DNA from 3 places in the Lysinibacillus sp. NPDC048646 genome. Region 1 is predicted to be linked to each of the others. Evidence: riboswitches for the same ligand, from Rfam matches in the RefSeq annotation. Region 1 holds a riboswitch; each other region holds the start of a gene.
The links. A riboswitch is a leader RNA that binds a small molecule or an ion and turns the genes downstream of it on or off. The one in region 1 is predicted to bind S-adenosylmethionine.

Region 1 (4,868 bases):
ATTCAAATAATTCAAAATTCAACTTATAGAAAATTGTAACGTAAATAAATGCTTTGCACAAGAAAAATCTTTCTAGGATGGACATTTGTTTTCTCTAGATGTGCAAAAGAAATCGGTTTCATTCCCTTTATTATACGCTTTTTCGGTTATTCTATAATTTTTGAACAAAAATTGACGATTCCTTTATAAAAAAATTACGTCTTTCTTCTATTATATATATGTATGTAAAGGCGTATTATAGAATTGTTCTTTTGAAGATAGTAACAAAAATATTTTTCTTTACATACGAGACTGTATACAAATTAAAGTATCTCACAAAATTTCTTTTTCCTGTCTATCTACACAAATTATAGTTAAATCAAATTCACTTCTGTTTTAATGTGATTAACAAAAAAGCTCATTCCCTATAGCAGTAGAGAATGAGCTGATATTATATAAGGGAGATTTAGCTTGCTTTTGTTAATAATAGATAGCGGTAATGAGCTAAAGCTACTTGCACAAGAATCTCTTCCTCTTGTGTAAAGTTTGGTACAGAATATGTACGTTCAACTAATTGAAATGTACCATATTTCAAATAATACTCTGTTGCTGGTAGTGAAATATGACTTGTACCATATGCTTGATAGGTCTCAAAAACCTCTTTCACTGCATAGCTTTTCTCTTCAGTACTCACAATTTCCTTAAAAGCAGTATGCCCAAAAGTTTGATGCCATTTTTTTTCAACTATCGACAGTAAGCTTTGAATGGAGATATTGTTCACAAACTCATGACTTTCATTTAATTCGTAAATAAAATAAGACGCGACGTTATGTGCACTATAAACATTTCCCATTTCAAACACTCCTTTTTCGATTTTTTTTGGATGAGAGTAGCAGCTGGCTATGCGACTACTCTCTTATCTTGCTATATATTCAAAAGTGGGGGAGCACTTATGAAAACAATTTTATTTTTTCATTTTCCATCACTGCATCGACTACCTTTAAAATCAATAGGATGTGTGTTTCTTGCAGAGCCTATGACCTATACGCTCTAACAATGAACAACTATCGAATGAGATCAGATGTTATTGTAAATGAATTCACTGTCGTTCTTGGTTGGTAGCCTTCGAACCTTTAACTTAATCCCTAGTATACAACATGGCTTTAAGTATGTCAATAATGCTTATAAAATTACTAGGTATTATTTATTGAAAAATTCAGACAAACAACCGAATGGGGTTTTTACTTCATGTAGCAACGTTTCACGTATTGCCAAATGAGGCTTTTCAAATGAGAAAATACGTAAACATTACAACACGCAAGCATCTTTATCTGAACGATTATTTTTACTAAGGATTACGCTTCTACTTCTTGTTGAGCTGCAGTTACTTGTGCAATCGCTTGTTCTAAATCGGTGATGATGTCTTCTACTGCTTCTAAGCCAATAGATAAGCGAACGAGCGACTCGGTTACTCCAGTCTGTATTAATTCTTCAGCAGATAACTGCTGGTGTGTAGTAGATGCTGGATGAATAATTAATGATTTAGCATCCCCTACGTTTGCTACGTGTGAGAATAATTTCACACTGTCAATTAGTTTACGACCTGCTTCACGTCCACCTTTAATGCCAAATGTAAGCACAGAACCAAAGCCATTTTTCAAGTATTTTTTGGCTAACTCATGGGTAGCGAAATCCTCTAAACCATTGTAATTTACATATTCCACAGATGGGTGGTTACGTAAATATTCAGCCACAGCTAATGCATTTTCGTTGTGTTTAGGGATACGCAAATGAAGCGTTTCTAAACCTTGTAATAAGTTAAATGCTGCATCAGCACTTAAAGTTGGTCCGAAATCCCGCAATAATTGCACACGCAGTTTTGTGGCAAACGCTGCTGCTGCTGTATCGATACCGTAACGTATACCGTGGTAGGAAGCATCCGGCTCTGTAAAGCCAGGGAATCTTCCTTGTGTCCAGTCAAATTTCCCTGCATCTACAACAACACCACCTAAAGTCGTTCCGTGACCGCCGATCCATTTTGTTGCTGAGTGAACGACAATATCTGCACCAAAATCAATTGGAGTAGAGCCATATGGAGAAGCAAATGTACTATCGATAATTAGTGGTAAGCCATTTTCATGTGCGATGTTAGCTACTGTTTCTACATCTAGTACTTTTAAACTTGGATTGCCGTAACCTTCAGCAAATATGGCTTTTGTTTTTTCGTTAATGGCTGAACGGAAATTCTCTGGGTTCGTCTCATCTACAAAAATAGTTTTAATACCGTAGTTTGGTAATGTATTTGCTAGTAAGTTATATGTGCCTCCGTATAAAGAACTTGCTGCTACGATTTCATCGCCTGCACCCGCAAGATTTAAAATTGAAAATGCGATAGCCGCTGCACCTGATGAAAGTGCTACTGCTGCTGTCCCACCTTCTAATAAAGCAACGCGTTTTTCAAAAACGTCTACAGTTGGGTTGGTAATACGTGTATAAATATTGCCCGCTTCTTCTAGAGCGAAAAGACGTTGCGCATGAGCAGTGTCTTTAAATACGAAAGCTGTTGAACGGTATACTGGCACTGTACGAGAGCCTGTGACTGGATCGGGCTCTTGGCCTCCGTGTAATAGTAATGTCTCTGGTCTAAAATTAGTCATTATTGTTCCTCCTAAAATGGTTATTTTTTTACGATGGTACCGGAGATGAGGAGGATTTTCTGTAGAAAACAAAAACCCTCTTCAGTTAAGAAGAGGGTTGCGGTTGCAAGTTTTCCTCCCCTTATCTGCCAGATCCAAGTAAGAATCTGTAGGAATTAGCACCTTAGCAAGTAAGTTACTTGCTGGTTGCCGGGCATCATAGGGCCTATCCCTCCGCCGCTCTTGATAAGAGTATGTGATTCAATTTCCATCGTTGTTACACAGTATAAACATAGACTTTTTTTCTGTCAACACTAAAATTTCATTTTTTCTGAAACTTCTGTCTGCTCCTTTACGTAATATGAACGCATACAATACTTTAAAATATATTTATTGAGAGGAGTATTTTTATGGTAAAAGCCTTGATAATTTGTCTTATCGTTGGCTATCTAATTGGCTGTTTTCACGGCTCAAAAGTAGCGCAATTTTTATCGGGGGTAGATTTAAAAAAGGCTGGGCATGGCAATCCAGGTGCCTCAAATGCAACTCTTTCGCTCGGTTGGAAATACGGTATATTAGTGGCACTAATTGATATTGGTAAAGGCGTTGCCGCCATTATTGGTGTACATCTATATTTAGCTAATACTTCGCATTTAACGGACGTACAAATTTGGCTCTTAACGTATACAATTGCTGCTGGTGTAATTTTAGGGCATAATTTCCCCTTTCATATGGGCTTCAATGGAGGTAAAGGAACCGCTTCGATTATAGGAATTTTGCTTGCTGTCGATTGGAAAATCGGACTAGTTGCACTCATATTATTTGTCATTTTATCATTTGCCACTAACTATTTAATCGTCGGTGTCCTTGAATTTTATGTAGTATTTTGTACAGCTACTTACTTATGGATTCCAGGAATAGGTCCAACAATAATTGCACTTCTACTTTTTGGCATAGCACTTGTCTTACATATTGAAAATATTAAACGATTACTCCAAGGTACCGAACCTAAAGTAACTTCTGCTTTTAAGAAAAAGAAATAATATGATTTTGGATATTATTGTATTTTTTGTGACCATCCATTCTCTCGTTATAACTTAATATTGCTGTAAACAGAGATTTTTTTACATTCTTTTACTTTTTACAATAAATAGACAAAATTACTTTCTTAAAAAAACATTTTACTTACCGATGTTATAGGAAACTATCGTCATATTTATCGTTAGAAAGGATGAATTAATATGTCTTCTCTCGAGAAAACAGCACCTAAACGCAATTTAAAACCATTATGGATTGGCCTAGCTTTCGCGGCACTAATTATTATTACATTTTTACCAAGTAGTGGAGACCTACCTGTAGCTGGCCAACGCGCTCTAGCGATTTTAGCTTTTGCTGTCATCCTTTGGGTAACCGAGGCCGTATCGTATCCTGTCAGTTCTGCCATGATTATCGCACTTGTGACAGTTATGCTAGGTCTGGCCCCCTCAATGGAGGATCCCACAACAGATTTAGGTACATCAGGCGCGCTAAAAATGGCATTAAGTGGATTTAGTAACTCTGCGGTTGCACTAGTAGCCGCAGCACTTTTCTTAGCAGCAGCCATGCAAATCACAAATTTACATAAACGGCTTGCTTTATGGATTTTATCGCTAGTTGGCACAAAAACGAAAGCGATTGTCTTCGGTGCTATTTTAGTATCCATAGTACTAGCTTTCTTCGTACCCTCTGCTACAGCACGTGCTGGTGCAGTTGTACCAATTCTACTTGGCATGGTTGCCGCATTTGGCTTACCACGTGATAGTCGTCTAGCTGCTTTACTCGTTATCACATCTGTCCAAGCAGTTTCGATTTGGAATATCGGTATTAAAACAGCAGCTGCACAAAATATGGTTGCTTTAAACTTTATCAAAGAACAGTTTGGTGTAGATATTTCTTGGGGAGCTTGGTTACTATACGCCGCACCATTCTCAATCATCATGTCGGTGGCTCTATTCTTCATCATGATTACTTTAATTAAACCTGAGACAAGCAATATAGCGGGCGGTAAAGATGTAATTAAAAAGCAACTTGCAGATTTGGGTCCATTAAAAGCACCTGAAATTCGTTTAATCATAACATCGATAGTACTTTTATTTTTCTGGGCAACTGAGGACAAACTTCACCCATTCGATACGACAACTGTCACAATTGTTGCGATAGCGATTCTATTAATGCCAAAGATCGGTGTTTATACGTGGAAAGAAGTTGAGCCGC
Region 2 (4,868 bases), on a different contig from region 1:
GGACTTGATGAATTAAATGGTCGAAAACTAAAGTCATGATTGTGCCCCCTTTCATTCTTTTATTATATACTTTACCTGTTAGTTTTATTGGTTTAAAATAATAATAATAATTTTCTAATAGTTAAGGAGTTTTTACAGATTATGAAAACTGTATTTTACAAAGCCATCCAAGGTAGACGTTCCCCTTTTGGCTTATCGAAATCTTCGCCTATTTCCGATGAACGGTTACAAGAAGTCATTGAATTAGCGCTAAAAATTGCCCCTTGCGCATTAATTCACAAACGGGTCGCAACGTCGTGTTATGAAAGGAGCAGCTTGATACATTTTGGCAGCTCGCTTTAAATAATGCGCTAGAACAAACTGCTGTTGAGCGTATTGCATCAACAACTGCACGTTTTCATGGTTTTGCTGCAGGCTATGGAACCGTCTTATTCTTCGAAGATTATGAGGTCCCGGACAGTTACCAAGAGAAATTCCCGAAGTTAAAAGATCAATTTCCGATTTGGGCGCAGCAAGGTGCAGGTATGCTTCAATATGTAATTTGGACAGTACTAGAGCAAGAGTGATATGGTGCTAGCTTACAACACTATTACCCAGAATTGTCGGAAGAATTGCGTGCAGCTTGGCATATCGAATACACTGGCAGCTCATTGCTCAAATGCCATTTGGTGAGTCAACCGCCGAACCACGCGAAAAAGATATTGTGCCCGTGGAACAACATCTTTTTATCATAAAGTGAAACTTCAATCAGTGGGGGTTTTCCTCATCCCCACTGATTATTAGTTGAACCAATCGGGCTTTTACGGGCGGTTGATCTCCCACTTATATTTTTTGCTTCACTTAAATCTTGAAGTGGGAGTCATACGGCCCGTTTATGCGGGATAAAATAACAAGAGGTGATTGACATGACTGACAAAGTAACAGCATTTAAACAAGCTTTAGGCAATTACCCAACAGGCGTCACAGTTGTTACAGCTTATAATGACGCGAACGAACCAATTGGCTTAACGGTCAATTCCTTTACATCTGTTTCTATTGAACCATTGCTCATCTTATGGTCACTCGATAAAAGATCACAACTTCATGCGCCATTTTTAGCAGCTCCCAAATTTGCTGTCAATATTTTAGCGAGCGATCAAGCACATTTATGTACATTATTTTCGAGTAAAATTCCTGACCGTTTTGCCCAAACAACTTGGTCAACTTCCGGACATGGTTTACCGATTTTACATGATACATTATCCACATTACAATGCGAAACATTTAAGCAAGTCGATGCAGGTGACCATACAATATTCATTGGGCATGTCTTGGAAATTGATAATGCGCAAAAAGAACCACTGCTCTATCATCGTCGGCATTTAGGTCAAATTCCTACAAGTTTTTACGATTAACCTACCCCTTTATCGTAATATGCTAAGAAAAATAAGTGACTTCACTATTCATTTTACGCAGACCATTGGCTTTCGTGCAAAAAACATGCGTATAGGTCACTTCTATTTCTATTCGGAAGAGAGTTATCTCAAGTTCACACTTTGAGGTAACTCCTTTTTTTGTTGAATCAACCCACTTTCATTCATATAGCAGGAAGTTCTATCGCACAACGAGAATTCTATTGTTTGAGGAGGAATTATCTTACACAAGGAAAGGAATGTAGACAATAACAATGTTGCCCTTTAAAAAAATGCTCATCCTCATCTTAGTGGTCTTTATGACCGCCAGTTGCGCAGGTATAGAAAGACAAATAATAATCGTGGAAAAACAGTATGAAACTGGTATGTATGAGGACTTTCAGGAAATTACCAATCGAAAAAAAGTAAATGTAGTAAAAAAGATACTTCATAATGCGAAATGGCAACAGATGAAAGTAGATATGGCCAGAGAGGCTGACTATCAATTCATTTTTCAATTTGTCGATCCGAATATCCAAACAAAGGCGATCCTCTACTCCATTTGGATAAGTCCAGACAAAGACACATTAGAAGTTGTAGCAGGTGACAATCAATATGTACACCTCAACAACGAAGATTCTCAAAAGCTATTCGAAGCCCTAACAGACACGAATCTTGCCGATATCAATTAAAAAACGTCCATTTCACCATGGACGTCCCTCTCGGAATTAAGAGCTTTAAAAGTCCACTGTCCCGTATTAAATCTCGCTCATTTTTAGCATTCCCCCCTGCTTGATCTCGCGTAACGGCTGTTTCCTTAAATTTTTCCGCAAGCGAAATTGCGATTTCTTCAATACTTTTAACTACTTTTGTCGTCATTATTATTCCTCCTGTTTTTACTATGTACAATTATATTTCAAGCGTTGCTGGGTCAACCAAACACGAATATTGCGGAATACTATTATTGTCACAATCATGACAATGACACCTTTCACGAGATTGAATGGTAAAATCCCTAGAACAATCATATCTTTTAAGGCATCGCCCTTCACAGGTTCCATTCCTAAAAACAAGGTGTACATCGGTAGGAAAAGCACATAATTCAGGAGACTCATACCAACTGCCATCGAAACTGTACCTGCAAGCAAACCAATGACAAGCCCCTTACCACGCTGAATTTTTGAATAGCAGAAATACACTGGGATGATGAATAACACGCCTGTTGTAAAGTTGGCTAAATGCCCTACCGGTACACCCGTCATGCTTCCTGACAATAACCAATCCAACATATTTTTTAATAGCTCCACTAAAATCCCCGCAACTGGCCCCATCGTCATTGCTGCTAATAAGGCTGGCACATCACTAAAATCTACCTGTAGGAAACTGGGAAACGGTGGTAATGGAAAATTAAATAACATCAGTACAATAGATATACTACTCAGTACACCAATATTCATGAAATATCTTAATTTCAAAATGCTCACTCCTTTTTAAATCACTGCTAATTAAGAAACACTTCGATCAGATGGGTATTTTTTATACCTACGGATCGTACGTTGAACCAATCGGGCTTTTACAGTCAGTTCGGCGCCCGTCTTACTGACCGTTCATGCGGGTAAAAAAAAGACCACACATAAGCAAAGGGATGATCCCTGCTTATGATGTGGCCTCCAGATTTCTAGTCAGCTGCGTTTATTCGCTATTTTTTTTGTGGAAATCTTTGCTTTTCAAGTCGATTAATTTGCACAATAACACCATCTTGAATGGTGATATGCACCTCGCCAAATTGTAGATTTTGAATAGCATTGGCAATCACTTCTAATTTCTTGTCATCAACCTTTGCTGTTTGAGACATTCGATACACCCCTTCTTTTTCATACTTTTTTGTACAAAAGAGGTCAACGCATCATGATGATTCGATGGACCCCCTTATCTCTTAGAAAACTCTGCTGGATTTGGCACCGATTCATATCGGTTGCCGAGGCTTCATTGGGCCAAGTCCCTCCACCTCTCTTGATAAGGTATTACGTTTCACTTGGAAATAATTCTATAATTCTGAAAACCTATTGTCAATATAAATGTTACAAAACCTAGACGATTACTATGAAATTAAGTAAAATGGTTCATTTTGTAAAAAATATCCGTTCGCTTATAGTCAAAATTAAGCGAACGGATGTTTTTTTACTTTAGAGGGATACAGGAGAGAAAAAGCTATTCGAATCTAAACCCGCCTCGTTTATTAGTCGTTAATCTAAAAAAATCCTGCTTCGTTCGTTCGCTCAATAAGAAAAGCTGCCTTTGATTTCGGCAGCTGTGTCTTAAACTCTTACCTCCGTTCGTTAAATAATCATCTAGCTGGAACTGGCATATATTTTGTGAAATAAGCACCTAAAATCAACAAAATTACCGTAATAGACCAATTCAATAGTCCCATAAAGTCAAACCAATAAGCGAGCAGATTTGTTACAGCAATTAAATATAAACAAATTGTCGTTAAAGTACTTTTAATCCCTGTGATACCCGCTTTTTTTCTTTTTTGAACCACAACCGATATTGAAAAAATAAGTGCAATTATTAGTATAGTAGATAAAATAATCTGTACCAATTTACATTCCCCCTTCGTAGTAATCGTAAGATTTTAATTCTTTCTAAATATTCGTTGCGAAACTTATTAAGGTTCAATTCTTATTGCGTTAAACTGTTCTTATAAAACAATCGCACGCTGTTAGTTAAATAAGAAAAAAAACAGAAATTAATGAAGGTTTATATATTTCAGCGTAAAATTGTAGTCAAAAAAGCACCCGCTTATCTAGTGGGTGCGTGTTTCTTGCATTCAATTGGTGTATGTTAAAACAAAAAGCATTAAGAATCCACAAGTATAGAAATCATGTCCAATACATTGAAAAAAATGAGAACCTGTGGTAAATTTATATAGATATATGCTTAAAAATAATAATGTGCATTATATCCCTATTATAGATTATACAATATACTTTTTCGTTTGTCAATCCCAATTTTTTAAGGAGTGGTTGCTATGGATTCAGAATTTCAGCAGGAGCAAAAACGAGTGGACAGTGTAATAGAGACGATAACGCAGCAAATCAGCAAATTAGAGGAAGAAACTTCTCGGCGTCGGAACGAACTGGTTAATATACGTAAACACTTTTGGGATGAAGTCAAGGTGAATGTTGATACCTTTGACGATTATCTCGAGACCATCATCGGTTTGAGACAAGAGGCTCAAGCACTATCAGTAAGCCAAAGCACCCATAAACATGCATCCAAGAGATTGTCCACGCTGCGCCGTATGCAGAAGGCTCCCTACTTCGGTCGAATTGATTTCATCGAGGAAGGAAATTCAACTCAGGAACAATTCTATATTGGCATCTCCTCACTTATGGATGAAAGTGGAGATGATTTCCTTATCTACGACTGGAGAGCACCGGTCTCAAGTGTCTACTATGATTACCAGCCCGG
Region 3 (4,868 bases), 110 kb from region 1:
CGAGCGTCGTCGAAACGTTCTCATAGAAGAATCCAAACGAATTGGCTGGCAGGTTACAGCACCAAAAGGCTCATTCTTTGCATGGTTACCTGTTCCACTAGGTTATACAAGTGAGCAATTTGCTGATCTGTTACTCGACAACGCTGATATTGCCGTTGCCGCGGGCAATGGCTTTGGTGATTATGGTGAAGGCTATGTCCGTGTTGGCTTACTTGTCAGCGAAGAACGTTTACGTGAAGCTATCATTAGAATTGAGAAATTAAATTTATTTAAGTAAAATGATGGACTGTCCAATCAGCGTGTTTTACACCTATTGGACGGTTTTTCTTATCTATTTACTTATTTTTCGTGGACTCTCTAATCCCTCTTCTAACGGATAAAATTGAACATGTCCCGTTTCTTCATCGAAACGTCGGATATGCTGTACACCCCGTACTTCTGCTAAAACAACATCTGCGGTAATGACGGGATTCCCACCTTTAACAAAATGGCCGCCAGACACACCTCCCCATTGATCACTCATCGATCCATGAAAATGGGTTTCATATACACCATCCCGCTTACAGATAACGCCAGAACCTTGAATAAATTCAAGTGGCCCTTCTTTTTCAATTACTTCACTAAAACGTACTTTGATTTTAGATGTCTCATCCGGGACTAAATACACAAAATTACTTTTTTGAAAACTACCGATACAGCTAACAATTGTTGCTGATTCAATTTCGTTCTCTTCACATACAGCCTCAATTCCCTCAATGATATCTGTCCCCATTAAGATGCGTGCACTAATAACCTTCCCAAATGACCCTACCCCATAATTAACTCTTACAGACATAGATTTACCTCTTCCCCCTGAATAAATTATATTTACATAGAACGGGGGACTTTCACGCCCAGCACTCACGTCTTTACAGGCAGTTTCTATCCCCTTAACACTAAATCTAATATAGTTTAATTTTATAAAATATTAAAAATATTTATTGACTTAATATAACCTATAAATTATATTAGTTCTATCGGATTTACAAAAATACTATAAATCTCTTATCAAGAGTAGCTGAGGGACTGGCCCTATGAAGCTCGGCAACCCCCCTTTTTGGGAAGGTGCTAAATCCTGCAAACGATATTCGTTTGAAAGATAAGAGAGGACATCTTTTCATGAGCCTCTCTTAAGTTTATAAGAGAGTTTTTTTTATTTTCAAAAACCGATAAAACAACTTTGGAGGTAATTTTTCATGAAAAAGAAAAGCAAATTTTTAGTAGGTTTAGCAAGTCTCACATTAGCAGTGGCATTAGTCGGTTGCGGTAGTAAGGAAGACAGCAAAGGTAATGGTGAGGCTATTAACGAAAATAAAATCGTAGTTGGCGTAACATCTGGCCCACACGAACAAATTGCAGAGGTAGCTGCGAAAGTAGCAAAAGAAAATGGCTTAGAGGTTGAATTAAAATCATTCTCTGATTACGTTTTACCGAATACTGCATTATCACAAGGTGATTTAGATGCGAACAGCTATCAACATGAACCGTTTCTAGATACATTTAACAAAGACCATGATACAGATTTAGTGCCTGTTGGAAAAACAATTTTAAATCCAATGGGTGTATACTCTGAAAAATATAAATCATTAGATGAAATTCCTGACGGTGCAACATTTGGATTGCCAAATGATCCGACGAACGGAGCTCGTGCCCTATTCGTTCTGCAAGAAGCAGGCTATATCAAATTGAAAGAAGGCACTGGCCTGACAGCATCTATTCACGATGTGGAAGAAAACAAAAAGAACTTCAAATTTATTGAATTAGAAGCTGCACAAATTCCAAAGCAATTAAGTGAAGTAGATGTCGCGGCTATTAATACAAACTTCGCATTAGATGCTGGTATCAATCCTAAAAAAGATTCCATTCTTTTAGAATCTACTGACTCACCATATGTAAACTACATTGTTGTGCGTGCTGAAAACAAAGAAGACCCAACGATTAAAAAGTTCGTTGATGCTTATCAATCGGACGAAGTACGTAAATTTATTGAGCAAGAATTTGATGGTTCTGTAATAGCAAGCTGGTAATATAACACGACAAAAGTTACCGTCTAAACGGTAACTTTTTCCTTTAGGAAGGAGAAATCACATGATTCAATTACAAAATATATCAAAAGAATTCAAATCAAAAAAAGGTACTGTCAAAGCGGTTGATGGCATTAATCTTCATGTGAAAAAAGGTGAAATTCATGGGGTTATCGGCTACAGTGGTGCCGGTAAAAGTACACTCATACGATGCGTGAACTTATTAGAACGTCCTACAGCTGGGAAAGTATTTATTGATAACGTGGATATTACAACGCTTTCATTAAATGCCCTTCGCCAAACACGTCAAAAAATCGGCATGATTTTCCAACATTTTAATCTCTTAAAAACAGCAACAGTCTACAACAACATTGCCGTACCGTTAAAGCTGCTTGGTTATAACGACAGTGAAGTGAAAAATCGTGTTGCTAAGTACGCTGAAATTGTTGGCCTGACAGAGAAATTAGATAGCTATCCAAGTCAATTATCAGGTGGTCAAAAACAACGTGTCGCGATTGCTCGCGCACTTGCACAAGAGCCAGAAATTTTACTAAGTGACGAAGCAACGAGTGCACTTGATCCTGAAACAACTGATGCTATTTTGGAGCTATTACTTAAAATCAACCGTGAGCTTGGCATTACGATTTTGCTAATTACGCATGAAATGAATGTTATACAAAAGATTTGCGATGACGTTTCGGTTCTTGAGGCTGGTAAAGTCGTAGAGTTTGGCTCTGCTATTGAGCTTTTTGCAAGACCCCAACATCCAACGACTCGAAAATTTTTAAATACTATTTCACAACGTAATTTATCCCCTACGCTAATCAAACAGTTAAATGTTTCAGGCAGTGTCATTCGTTTAACTTTTTTAGGCGAAAGTACTGGAAAGCCTTTACTTGCCGAAGTAAGCAAAATTTATGATGTACAGCCAAACATTTTAACAGCCAATATTATTGAATTAAAAAATGGCATTGTCGGTAATATCGTTGTCCATTTAAACGGTGAAGTACATATCGTACAAAAAGCACTTACGTTTTTCACAGAAAACGGCGTAGCCATTGAGGAATTGGGAGGCGAACTACATGGATAGCATTCAAAACTTCTTTACAGATTGGTCACACATTATTGGGAAATCTATGATTGAAACCTTTCAAATGGTCGGTATTTCTTTATTGTTCTCCATTTTAATCGGGATTCCTTTAGGGCTTTTAATCGTTTTAACACGCCCTGGACAATCCTTTGAAAATAAATTTTTGTATCAACTTGTCAATTTACTCATTAATATCGTCCGTTCTGTACCATTCATCATTTTACTATTCTTCATCCTTCCATTTACGAAGATAATCGTAGGGACAACGATTGGCGTAAAAGGTGTTATTGTACCACTTGTCATCTATACTGCCCCTTATATTGCTCGTTTAATGGAAACAGCGCTTTTAGAAGTGGACGCTGGCGTGGTGGAAGCTTATACAGCAATGGGTATTAAACGTCGTCATATTATTTGGCATGTATTACTACGTGAAGCTCGTCCATCTATTATTTTAGGTTTAACAATTGCTACAGTCGGTCTGATTGGGGCAACTGCAATGGCAGGAATGGTTGGTGCTGGTGGACTAGGTGACTTAGCATACCGTTACGGTCACTTACGCTATGAAGTTGATGTGATGTATGCAACCGTCTTTATTTTAATTATTCTTGTCCAAAGTATTCAATCACTTGGTAACCGTTTTGCTGCAAAACTAAAGAAAGATTAGTAGGAGGATTCGCATGACAAACGAAATATATGTAGAGAGAAATGGCTATATTGCTACGTTAGTTTTAAATCGTCCTGATAAACGTAATTCTTTATCGAGAGAAATGTTCCAAGCCGTTTTAGATAACCTTGAAAGTTTACGTGAAGATTCTTCTATTAAAGTACTGATTGTGCGCGGCGTAAATGACATTGCCTTTTGCTCAGGCGCTGATATTCGTGAATTTTTAGATATTCGTTATGCAGCTGAAAACGCTAAAGCTTACAACGAATTAGCATTGAAAGCTATTGATGCACTCTATAAATTCCCACAGCCTACAATTGCAATGATACAGGGCTTAGCTATAGGTGGCGGTTTGGAATTAGCCAATGCTTGTGATTTCAGACTAGCGACGCCAAAAAGTAAGCTTGGTATTACAGCTGCCAACATTGGTATTGTCTATAACCTTGAAAGTACAAAAAGACTAATCAATATTGTCGGCGTTGCGAAAGCAAAAGAGATTTTATATACAGCCAATATCTTTACAGCTGAAGAAGGCAAAAATATTGGCTTAATTACAGCATTACATGAGTCAGAACAAATTGAAGAAGCAACATTACAGTTTGCCAATCATTTATTAAGTAAATCATCTGTTGCCAATGCTGGCATTAAAAAAATTATTCAAGCGATTGTAGATGGCGAGACCGAAGAAAACGAAGAGTTAGCACAAATAATTCTTGATTCATTTAGCTCTGAAGATTACAACGAAGGCATTCAAGCATTTTTAAATAAAAGAAAGCCCATTTTCAATAAATAAGCGAGGTAGTAAAGATGACAAACACAACAAATGGCGATTTACTATTAAAAAATATTAACGCACAAGCCCCCTTCCCTATTTCCTTTGCCGATTTAGAAAAGGCTGTTGCTGAAAAAATCGATGCGGGCCCCTATGGCTATGTGCGCTCTGGTGCAGGTGGCGAACAAACTTTACGTAATAACCGAGCCGCTTTCGAAAAATATTCTATCATCCCACGCTTTTTAAACAATGTATCGAACATTGATACATCTATTGAAT

Region 2: another riboswitch for S-adenosylmethionine. It lies ahead of ACQKII_RS23110 (YezD family protein); the one in region 1 lies ahead of ACQKII_RS06745 (O-acetylhomoserine aminocarboxypropyltransferase/cysteine synthase family protein).
Region 3: another riboswitch for S-adenosylmethionine. It lies ahead of ACQKII_RS07245 (MetQ/NlpA family ABC transporter substrate-binding protein); the one in region 1 lies ahead of ACQKII_RS06745 (O-acetylhomoserine aminocarboxypropyltransferase/cysteine synthase family protein).

What each region holds. Positions count from the first base shown of each region.
Region 1 covers NZ_JBNNLZ010000004.1:38,943-43,810, reverse strand. The annotation lists gene ACQKII_RS06750 (hypothetical protein) at 446-832, opposite strand; gene ACQKII_RS06745 (O-acetylhomoserine aminocarboxypropyltransferase/cysteine synthase family protein) at 1,335-2,636, opposite strand; SAM riboswitch class I at 2,755-2,868, opposite strand; gene ACQKII_RS06740 (glycerol-3-phosphate acyltransferase) at 3,026-3,658, shown strand; gene ACQKII_RS06735 (DASS family sodium-coupled anion symporter) at 3,857-4,868, shown strand, end outside.
Region 2 covers NZ_JBNNLZ010000036.1:6,253-11,120, forward strand. The annotation lists gene ACQKII_RS23085 (VOC family protein) at 1-37, opposite strand, end outside; gene ACQKII_RS23090 (flavin reductase family protein) at 906-1,394, shown strand; gene ACQKII_RS23095 (hypothetical protein) at 1,667-2,083, shown strand; gene ACQKII_RS23100 (hypothetical protein) at 2,076-2,270, opposite strand; gene ACQKII_RS23105 (ECF transporter S component) at 2,291-2,848, opposite strand; gene ACQKII_RS23110 (YezD family protein) at 3,091-3,246, opposite strand; SAM riboswitch class I at 3,318-3,414, opposite strand; gene ACQKII_RS23115 (hypothetical protein) at 3,739-3,996, opposite strand; gene helD (RNA polymerase recycling motor HelD) at 4,426-4,868, shown strand, end outside.
Region 3 covers NZ_JBNNLZ010000004.1:147,813-152,680, reverse strand. The annotation lists gene ACQKII_RS07255 (pyridoxal phosphate-dependent aminotransferase) at 1-277, shown strand, start outside; gene ACQKII_RS07250 (PPC domain-containing DNA-binding protein) at 332-835, opposite strand; SAM riboswitch class I at 1,042-1,145, shown strand; gene ACQKII_RS07245 (MetQ/NlpA family ABC transporter substrate-binding protein) at 1,236-2,066, shown strand; gene ACQKII_RS07240 (methionine ABC transporter ATP-binding protein) at 2,128-3,153, shown strand; gene ACQKII_RS07235 (methionine ABC transporter permease) at 3,146-3,817, shown strand; gene ACQKII_RS07230 (enoyl-CoA hydratase/isomerase family protein) at 3,831-4,610, shown strand; gene ACQKII_RS07225 (alpha-hydroxy acid oxidase) at 4,625-4,868, shown strand, end outside.